2 regions of the Micrococcus sp. KT16 genome follow, and region 1 is predicted to be linked to the other one. Evidence: riboswitches for the same ligand, from Rfam matches in the RefSeq annotation. Region 1 holds a riboswitch; the other holds the start of a gene.

Evidence for each region. Region 1 has a riboswitch for S-adenosylmethionine ahead of DE149_RS04560 (bifunctional o-acetylhomoserine/o-acetylserine sulfhydrylase). Riboswitches for the same ligand answer to the same signal wherever they lie in the genome.
Region 2: another riboswitch for S-adenosylmethionine. It lies ahead of DE149_RS01995 (flavin reductase family protein); the one in region 1 lies ahead of DE149_RS04560 (bifunctional o-acetylhomoserine/o-acetylserine sulfhydrylase).

The regions. Positions count from the first base shown of each region.
Region 1 covers NZ_QNRG01000003.1:240,630-245,030, reverse strand. The annotation lists gene DE149_RS04565 (homoserine O-acetyltransferase) at 1-571, opposite strand, end outside; gene DE149_RS04560 (bifunctional o-acetylhomoserine/o-acetylserine sulfhydrylase) at 568-1,935, opposite strand; SAM riboswitch class IV at 2,066-2,181, opposite strand; gene DE149_RS04555 (VOC family protein) at 2,359-2,997, shown strand; gene DE149_RS04550 (CPBP family intramembrane glutamic endopeptidase) at 3,016-3,912, opposite strand; gene DE149_RS04545 (phosphotransferase) at 4,053-4,401, shown strand, end outside.
Region 2 covers NZ_QNRG01000001.1:420,304-424,704, reverse strand. The annotation lists gene DE149_RS02010 (FMN-binding glutamate synthase family protein) at 1-105, shown strand, start outside; gene DE149_RS02005 (MFS transporter) at 222-1,442, shown strand; gene DE149_RS02000 (cold-shock protein) at 1,653-1,856, opposite strand; gene DE149_RS01995 (flavin reductase family protein) at 2,095-2,619, opposite strand; SAM riboswitch class IV at 2,693-2,812, opposite strand; gene DE149_RS11750 (hypothetical protein) at 3,004-3,618, shown strand; gene DE149_RS01985 (RNA-binding S4 domain-containing protein) at 3,666-4,034, opposite strand; gene hisD (histidinol dehydrogenase) at 4,045-4,401, opposite strand, start outside.

The DNA of each region.
Region 1 (4,401 bases):
CGATCTGGTCGGCGGAGGAGGCCGCGGTGGCGGCCAGCACACCCACCCCGGCGACGCGCGCGGGGTGGGTCGCAGCCCACTCGAGGGCGCGGGCCCCGCCCATCGATCCGCCGATCACGGCACGCCAGGCGCCGATCCCGAGGTGGTCGGCCAGGCGCCGCTCGGCCTCGACCGCGTCCCGCAGCGTGAGGAACGGGAACCGGGAGCCCCAGGGCCGCCCGTCGGGGGCCGGCGTCGAGGGCCCGGTGGAGCCGTGGCAGCCGCCGATCATGGCGGGGGCGACCACGAACCACCGGTCCGTGTCCACGGCGCGGCCCGGGCCGACGAGGGCGTCCCACCAGCCCGGCGTCGGGTCCTCCTCGTGCGCGGCCACGTGCGCGTCGCCGGTGAGGGCGTGCAGCACGAGCACGGCGTTGGAGCCGTCGGCGGCGAGGGTGCCCCAGGTCTCGTAGGTCAGCTCGACGTCGGGCAGCAGCCCGCCGGTCTCGGTGCGCAGCTCGCCGACCCGCAGACGGTGGCGGCCGCCGCGGGGCAGCGCGGTGCGCGACGGACGCGTGGCGACGGCGGTCATGCCCGCTCCCCCGCGTCGTCGTCGCCGCGGCGAGCGGCGGCCGCGAAGCCGCGCTCGAGGTCGGCGAGGATGTCCTCGATGTCCTCCACGCCGAGCGAGAGCCGCACCAGGCCGGGGGTGACGCCGGCGGCGCGCTGCTCGTCGTCGGTGAGCTGGGAGTGGGTGGTCGAGGCCGGGTGCACCACGAGCGAGCGGACGTCGCCGATGTTGGCCACGTGGTGGTGCAGGGTGAGCCCGTCCACGAACGCGGCCCCGGCCTCTCGGCCGCCCGCGATCTCGAAGGAGACGAACGCGCCCGCGCCCTTCGGCAGGTAGCGCTGGGCCCGCTCGTGCCACGGGCTGGACTCCAGGCCGGCGTAGACCACGCGCTCGACGTCGTCGCGACCCTCCAGCCAGCGCGCCACCGCGGCCGCGTTGGCCACCTGCCGCTCCATGCGCAGGGACAGGGTCTCCAGGCCGAGGTTCACCAGGAACGCGTTGAACGGGGAGATGGCCGAGCCGTAGTCGCGCAGCAGCTGCACGCGCGCCTTGAGGATGAAGGCCAGGTTGGCGCCGAGCGGCGAGCCCACCCCGAGGTCCCGCGCGTAGACGAGGCCGTGGTAGGACTCGTCCGGCTCGTTGAAGCCGGGGTACCGCTCGGCGTGCTGCGCGTAGTCGAACGTGCCGGCGTCGACGATCACGCCCGCGATGGCCGCGGCGTGCCCGCCGAGGTACTTCGTGGCGGAGTGGGTGACGACGTCGGCGCCGTGTTCGATCGGCCGCAGCAGGTACGGGGTGGCCAGCGTGTTGTCCACGATCAGCGGCACCCCGGCCTCGTGGGCGGCGTCGGCGACGGCGCGCACGTCCAGGACGTCCCCGCGCGGGTTGCCGAGGGTCTCGCCGAAGAACGCCGTGGTGTTCGGCCGGACGGCGGCGCGCCAGGACTCGAGGTCGTCCGGGTCGGTCACGAACGTCGTCTCGACGCCGACCTTGGCGAGGGTGTGCTTGAACAGGTTCTGCGTGCCGCCGTAGAGGCTGGCCGAGGCGACCACGTGGTCGCCGGCGCCGGCGAGGTTGAGGATCGCGAACGTCGTCGCCGCCTGACCGGAGGCCAGCAGCAGCGCGCCCACACCGCCCTCGAGCGCGGCGATCTTCTCCTCCACCGGGCCCTGCGTCGGGTTGCCGATGCGGGTGTAGAGCGGGTCGAGGTCCTTGAGCGCGAACCGGTCCGCGGCCACCTGGGCGGACGGGAAGTCGTACGAGGTGGTCTGGAAGATCGGCAGGGCGGTCGCACCGAAGGCGTGCTGGCCGACGGCGACGCCCGCGTGGACCTGCGCGGTGGAGAAGCCCCAGGCGTCGGGGGTCGGGGTGGTCTGGTCGGTCATGGCGGACCCTCCTGAGGGGTTCAGGGGCCGGACCCGGCCGCCCCGCCCGCCGGCCGACGTGCCGATCCGGGAACCGGCGTCGTCGAGGTGCCGGAGATGACCCGGCGCCGTCGAGAGGGGCCGTGGGATCGGCCCGCGCTTGCCGGCGTCCGTTGTGGGGCCGGCCTGGTCGTCACCCGGGGCACCCCACCGCGGAAGGAGGGTTGCCGGTCAGCATGCCGGGGCCTGTTGCTGACTCTCGTGACCGTGCCTCCGAGTGTAGCCCGCCGCCCCGCCACGATTTCGTCACGCGTGTCACACGCGGATACGCTCTCCGCACGGGGCGCCCGACCCGTCAAGGGCTCGACGCCCCGCGACTCGCACCAGGTCAACCCCCGGGGCAGCCCGGGAACGGAGAGGAACAGCGCAGTGCACACCTGTCGCATGGACCACGTGTCCTACGCCGCCGGCCCCGAGGGCCTGGACGCCACGGTCGCCCGCATCGCCGAGACGCTGGGCATCGAGCGGATCAAGGGCGGTGTCCACCCACGTTTCGGCACCCAGAACGCGCTCTTCCCCATGACGGAGGGGCAGTATCTGGAGGTCGTCGAGGCCCTGGACCACCCGGCCTCCCTCAGTGCGCCGTTCGGCCAGCTCGTGCGCGCCCGCACCGAGCAGGGCGGGGGCTGGATGAGCTGGGCCGTGGCCACCCCGGACATCGGCCGGTTCGAGCGCCGCCTCGGCCGCGAGGCCGTCCCCGGCAACCGTCGCTTCCCGGACGGCCGCGAGCTGTCCTGGCGGCAGATCGGCATCAAGGGCACCCTCGCGGACCCGCAGCTGCCGTACATCCTGCGCTGGGCCGACGGTCAGGAGGACATGCACCCCTCGCAGGCGGCCGAGCCGCAGGCCACCATCGAGCACCTGAACATCGCCGGCTCCCCCGAGCGCCTCGCCGAGTGGCTGGGCGGCGAGGACGAGGACGGCCAGGTCCAGGACGTGAACATCGAGTACGTCGCGCCCTCCGGCACCCCGGGGATCGTCTCGGTCACCTTCCGCACCCCGAAGGGTGAGATCACGCTCTGAGCGCGGGGGCGGGGCCGCTCAGCCGAGCAGCCCCGCCCGCGCCAGCAGCGGGTAGCCGACGAACCCGACGGCGTCCAGCAGCGTGTGCGCGATGACCAGCGGCATCACCCGGCGCACCCGCAGGAACACGAGCGCGAACACCACACCCATCAGGGCGTTGCCCACGCCCGGCCCGATCCCCTGGTACAGGTGGTACGCCCCGCGCAGCAGCGCGAGGGCGAGCACGACGACGGCCACGCGGGTCGGCAGGAACAGCCCCTCGGCGCTCGCCCACGACGACGGCACGGCCGGCGCCGGATCGCGTGCCAGGCCCGCGGCGCGCAGCCGCTGCAGATACCCGAGGCGGTCGACGAGCCAGGCGCCCACGATGACCTCCTCCAGCAGTCCGTGCCGCAGCGCGGAGAGCAGCAGGACCGGCACCTGGTACCAGCTCTCGCCGAGCGCCGAGCCGACGATCGCCGTCGTGAGGCCCAGGGCCCGGCCGGCGGCGTAGACGCCGAGCGTGCCCAACCCGATGGCCACGAACAGGCCCAGGCCCCATGCCAGGTCGCGGCCGGGGCGGCGCAGGTCGAGGCCGAGCACCCGGAACGGGTTCCGGCCGCGCAGGTGCATCAGGTGCAGCACGAGGGCCACCGGCACCAGCGCGAACCCGATGCCGAGCAGCTGATAGGTCAGGTCGAAGGCCCAGCGGTCGGCCAGGGCCGGGTTGAGGACGGTGGTCTGCTCGCCGAGCGGGGCCTGGGTGGCCTTGTCGATGAGCTGGACGATCGCGTAGACCGCCGACTTCCCCAGAGAGAGGCCGAGGACGATCGCGATCTCCCACCGCACCGTGCGCGCCGAGGGGGCGGGCAGCGCGGGGGCGGGTCGGACGGCCGGGCCGGCCTGGGAGCGGGACGTGCGCGGGGTGGCGGGCATGCCCCCCAGTATCCGCCCGCCCCCTCTCCCCCGGGCGCTTTCGAACGTGAGGTGGGGCCTCTCTCCCGTTCGAAAGTCCCCATTCCCCCGATATCACGTTCGAAAGTCCGGGACGGCGGAGGGCGGGTTAGCGTGGTCGTGTGGTCTCCCCGCCTGCCCCCAGCGAGCTCGAGCTGGTCCACCGCGCCCTGCAGCACCTCCGCCCCGGCCTCGACCCCGCCCTCGCCCGCCGGCTCCGCACAGCCGACTGGGCCGCGGCGTCCGTGGAGGAGGGCGGGCAGTTCCACCGCGTGCTCGTGCTCGAGGACGTCGGCGTCCTCCGGATGACGCGGGCCCACGAGGTCGGCGCCGCCCCCGCCGCGCGCTGGGCGCCCGAGCGGGACCCCGCGGCGCACCTGCCCCGGCGCCTGGCCCTCCTCGACGGGCTCGCCGCGGCCCTGGCCGAGCGCCGCGTGCCGTGGACCGTGCCGGTCGCCCTCTCGGACCCCG
Region 2 (4,401 bases), on a different contig from region 1:
GAGGCCGGCGAGCGGCCCGAGCGCCAGGACGGCGAGGAGGTCACCCAGCGCGGGACCACCGGCCGCGTGGAGGGTGAGCACCGCGGCGAGGGCCGCGTCGGCTGACCTGTCCCCGCAGTCACCCCCGCTTTCGAGGCGGGAAATCCACCTCACACGACGCCCCCGGGCGCCCATGAGATGGATTTCCCGCCTCGTCGCGTGAGGGGTCGTAGCCTGGGGCCGTGACCCCGCCTGCCCCCGTCGCTCGCCGCCCCTCCGCAGCCCTGCTGTGGGTGCTGCTGGCGGCGATGGGCGCCGGCCCCCTGTTCAACTACGGCGTCTCCGCGTCCTCCACGGTCGTGATGGAGCGGCTCGACGTCACCTCGGGCCAGCTCGGCACCGTGATGACGGTCGTGTTCGCGGCGGCCGCCGTCACCTCCCTCGGCCTCGGCCGGGCCGCCGACCGCCTGTCCGCCCGCGCGCAGCTGAGCATCATCTTCGGCGGCACCGCCGCGGCGCTCGTGCTCGGCGCCGTCGCCCCGTCCCTGCCCGTGCTGTACGCGGCGGCCGCCGTCGCGGGCGTCACGCAGGCCATCTCCAACCCCACCACGAACCGGATCATCCGGACCGTGGTGCCGCCGGAGAGGCGCATCGGGTGGGTCGGGGTGAAGCAGTCCGGCGTGCAGGCGGCCCAGCTGGTCGGCGGCCTGTTCTTCCCGGCCGCGTCCCTCGCCCTCGGCTGGACGGGCGCCGCGCTGGGGGCCGCGGTGCTCATCGGGGCGCTCTGGGTGCTCGCGCTGGTCGCCGCCCCGCCGCTGCCCGGGGCGCCGCCGCCGGCCACCGGCCCCGTCGGCGGGCGACGACGGCGGGACACCTCGCCCCTGCCGGCCACGGTCTGGTTCTTCGCGGCGATCGCGTTCCTCACCGGCCTGGGCATGCAGGCCACGAACACCTACCTGCCGCTTTTCGCGGTCGAGACGCTGGGAATGACGCTCGTGGCCGGCGGCGCCGCGGCGGCCGTGTCCGGGGTGGTGGGGGTGCTCTCCCGGATCGGGTGGAGCCGGCGGATGAGCTCCGGAGACCGGCCCACCACCCTGCTGGCCGTGATCTGCCTGGGTGCGGTGGCCGGCGTCGCGGTGTTCCTCGCCGCGGACCTGCTGGACCTGCCGGCCCTGCTGTGGGTGGGCGCCGCGGTGCACGGCCTGACGGTGCTGGGCGCCAACGTGGTGATCAACGCGGGCCTGCTGAGCGAGGTGCCGGCCGAGCGGCTCGGCCGTGCGACCGGGGCGAACTCGATGGGCATGTACGCCGGCTTCGCCCTGGGCCCACTGCTGATGGGCGTGCTGCGCGACGTCACGGGCGACTACCGGGCCGGCTTCGCGGTCGTCGCGCTCGGGTATCTGCTGGCCCTGGGCGTGGTGCTGCTGTTGCGTCGCCACGTGGGTCGGCGGGGCGCGGCCTGACGCGCAGGGCCAGGACGAGGCCCACCCCGGAGGACCGCGCCTCAGCGACATCACCGCAGTGCAGCCCTGCGGTGATGTCGCAGCGCCGCGGTCGAACGGGCGTACGGCGGAGTGCGGCGCAGTGCGCGGCGGGGCGTGGACGCCTGACACACGACGACGCCCCCGGTCCGTGTGGACCGGGGGCGTCGGAAGCCGTGCGTCAGGCGAAGATCAGAGCTTCGTCACGTTGGCGGCCTGGAGGCCCTTGGGGCCGTCCTGGGTCTCGAACTCGACGCGGTCGTTCTCCTGGAGCTCCTTGAAGCCGTTGCCCTGGATGGCGGAGAAGTGCACGAACACGTCCGCGGAGTTGTCCTCGGGGGCGATGAAGCCGTAGCCCTTCTCAGCGTTGAACCACTTGACAGTACCGACAGCCATGATGGTGTCCTTTCGATGTGCCCCCGCGGTGCGGTGGCGGTGTTGGACCGCGGCCCGGATGTGGGACGCGGGTGAAGCGGCGAGACTGAACCGCTTGCCCAACACTCATCGACGCCGGCGATGCCGGGCTGACGAGCAGTGAAGATGGCGGGATACAGCTTGATCAACTTCAGGCTCCATCATTGCACGGATCTCGCCGACCGGGAACCAGGGGCCCGATTGTTCACCTGGAGTTCGCTCAGAGCGCGCGCAGGCCGTGGAAGAGATTGCGGTGCAGGGCGGCCGGGGGAGCGGCGTCCGTGTGATCCGCGAAGGCCGTCACCTCCAGCAGCACCACCGTGTGGTCGCCCGCCGGGACCTCGGCGTGCACCCGCGTCTCGAGCCAGAGCGAGGAGCCCCCGATCAGCAGGGCGTCGTGCGGGCTGCGGTGCACGTCGAGACCGGCGAAGCGGTCGCCCTCGCGGGAGGCCAGCTGGCGGCACAGCGGCGTCTGGTCCGCCGCGAGCAGGGAGACGCCGATCGCCCCGGCCCGGCGCAGGCGCGGCCAGGTGCGGGAGCTGTTCTGCGCGGAGAAGGACACGAGGGCCGGCTCCCAGGAGATGCCCACGCCGAAGGAGGAGGAGACCATCACCTCGGGGACGCCGTCGGCGAGGCCTGCCAGCGCGACGACCCCGGTGGGGAAGGCCGAGAGGCCGGAGCGGAGGTTGCCGAGGGACAGGTCGGTGTCCCACGTGGCGGTGTGGGGTTCGTGGGTCAGGGTCATGGCGCGCGTCCTCTTCCGATGACTGGCGCGGCTCCGCAGAAGGCGGGAACGCGGATCGCCCGGATCCGCGGAGGCGCGGTACTTGCCCGTCGGGGTGTCCGAGGGGCCGAATCATCACCTGGAGCACCCCACTACTGCGTGAGAGGGTTGCCGTCCCGCCGGCCAGGGCCGTGAATGACGGGAACTCGTGATTCTGGGGTCAGCCTACGGAGGGGTCCGTGGGGTGGTCAAAGCGCGGCGGTCGCGCGGCGTCATCCGAGCTGCCCGATGTGATGCTTGACACACCGCGCATCGCCAGCCAGGATCAAGCCACTCGAGAGGGGGGCTCGAGACCGCAGCCCGCGGCCCCGCAGTCGGTTCTCTGAGAGGGATCGGATCATGCGGATGGACATCGAGAAGAAGCGTGCGGCATTGTCGGCCGCCGTGGTCGTCGCGGCTCTCCTCGGTCTCGCCATCTCGGGATGCTCCGCTTCCCCGGGCAGCGTCTCCTCCACCGCGAAGGCATCCACCGCTGCGGCGTCCTCCGTCACCGTGACGTCAGCGGCCCCCTCGGCAACCCGGTCGGCCTCCGCCACCGGTTCGTCCGCGTCGTCACCCGCCGGTGAAGAAGCACTCCCCGCCGCGCTGTTCGAGGAGGACGGGATGACGTTGGTCGAGTACACGCGCCGGCATCCGGATGCGGGCTATCTCGACCCGGAGAAGGAGTCCGTCCTGGAGGAGGCGGTCGGGACGGGCACACAGCAGATCACCGTGGACGCTCAACAGGGTGCGGTCCTTCGGGTCATCGTGCTGTGTCCTTCGGATGCCACCGGTGAGACGGAGATCCTGACCTCACGGGGTGGCGGGGGAACGAAGACCTGGATGGCCGGATCGGAGGCGCTGTGCGGCGGCTGGTCGGCGGCGACTCCCCCCGTGGATGAGGCGGGGCCGATGACGTTCACCGTCACGGTGGACAACGACAAGCCGTTCCGGATGGTGCTGACCGCACCCTCCGCATGAGGCCGCCATCACGACGGCGGATGACGGCGCGGGGAGGACTGAGACGCTCAGCGTCGGTCGCGGCCGCGCAGCGCGTCCAGCTGCCGGCGGTCCCGTTTGGTGGGCCGGCCCGCGCCCCGCTCGCGGTACGGCACCGCGAGCAGCTCACGCGGCACGGGCGGCGGGGAGTGGTCCACGTACTGCTGCCGGGCTACGGGGGCACCCACCCGCTTGGCGATCAGCCCCGTGACCTCGAGGATCCGCTCGCGTCCGTCCTGGCGCACCCGCACCCGGTTCCCGACGACGACGGGCGTCGCCGCCTTCACGGGCTCGCCGTCGATGCGCACGTGGCCTGCGCGCACGGCCGCCGTGGCCGCCGACCTGGTCTTGTACAGCCGCACGGCCCACAGCCACGCGTCGATGCGGACGCCGCTCACGCCCGCCCCCTCACGCGAAGCGGGCGCGGATCGCGGCGCCGTGCGCGGGCAGGCGCTCGTCCTCGGCCAGCACGCCGATCCCGTCCGCGACCTCCTTGAGCCCGGTCTCCGTGTAGCGGATGCGCTGCTGCAGGCGCAGGAACGTCACCGTGTTCAGACCGGAGGAGTGCCGGGCCGTCCCCGAGGTGGGGAGCACATGGTTGGACCCGGCCGAGTAGTCGCCCAGCGGCACGGGGGCGTGCGGGCCCACGAACACGGCGCCGGCGTTGCGGATGCGCCCCACGAGGGCCTCGGGGTCGCGCGTCTGGATCTCGAGGTGTTCGGTGGCGTAGCGGTCGGAGACCTCCACGGCCTGGTCCATGTCCCG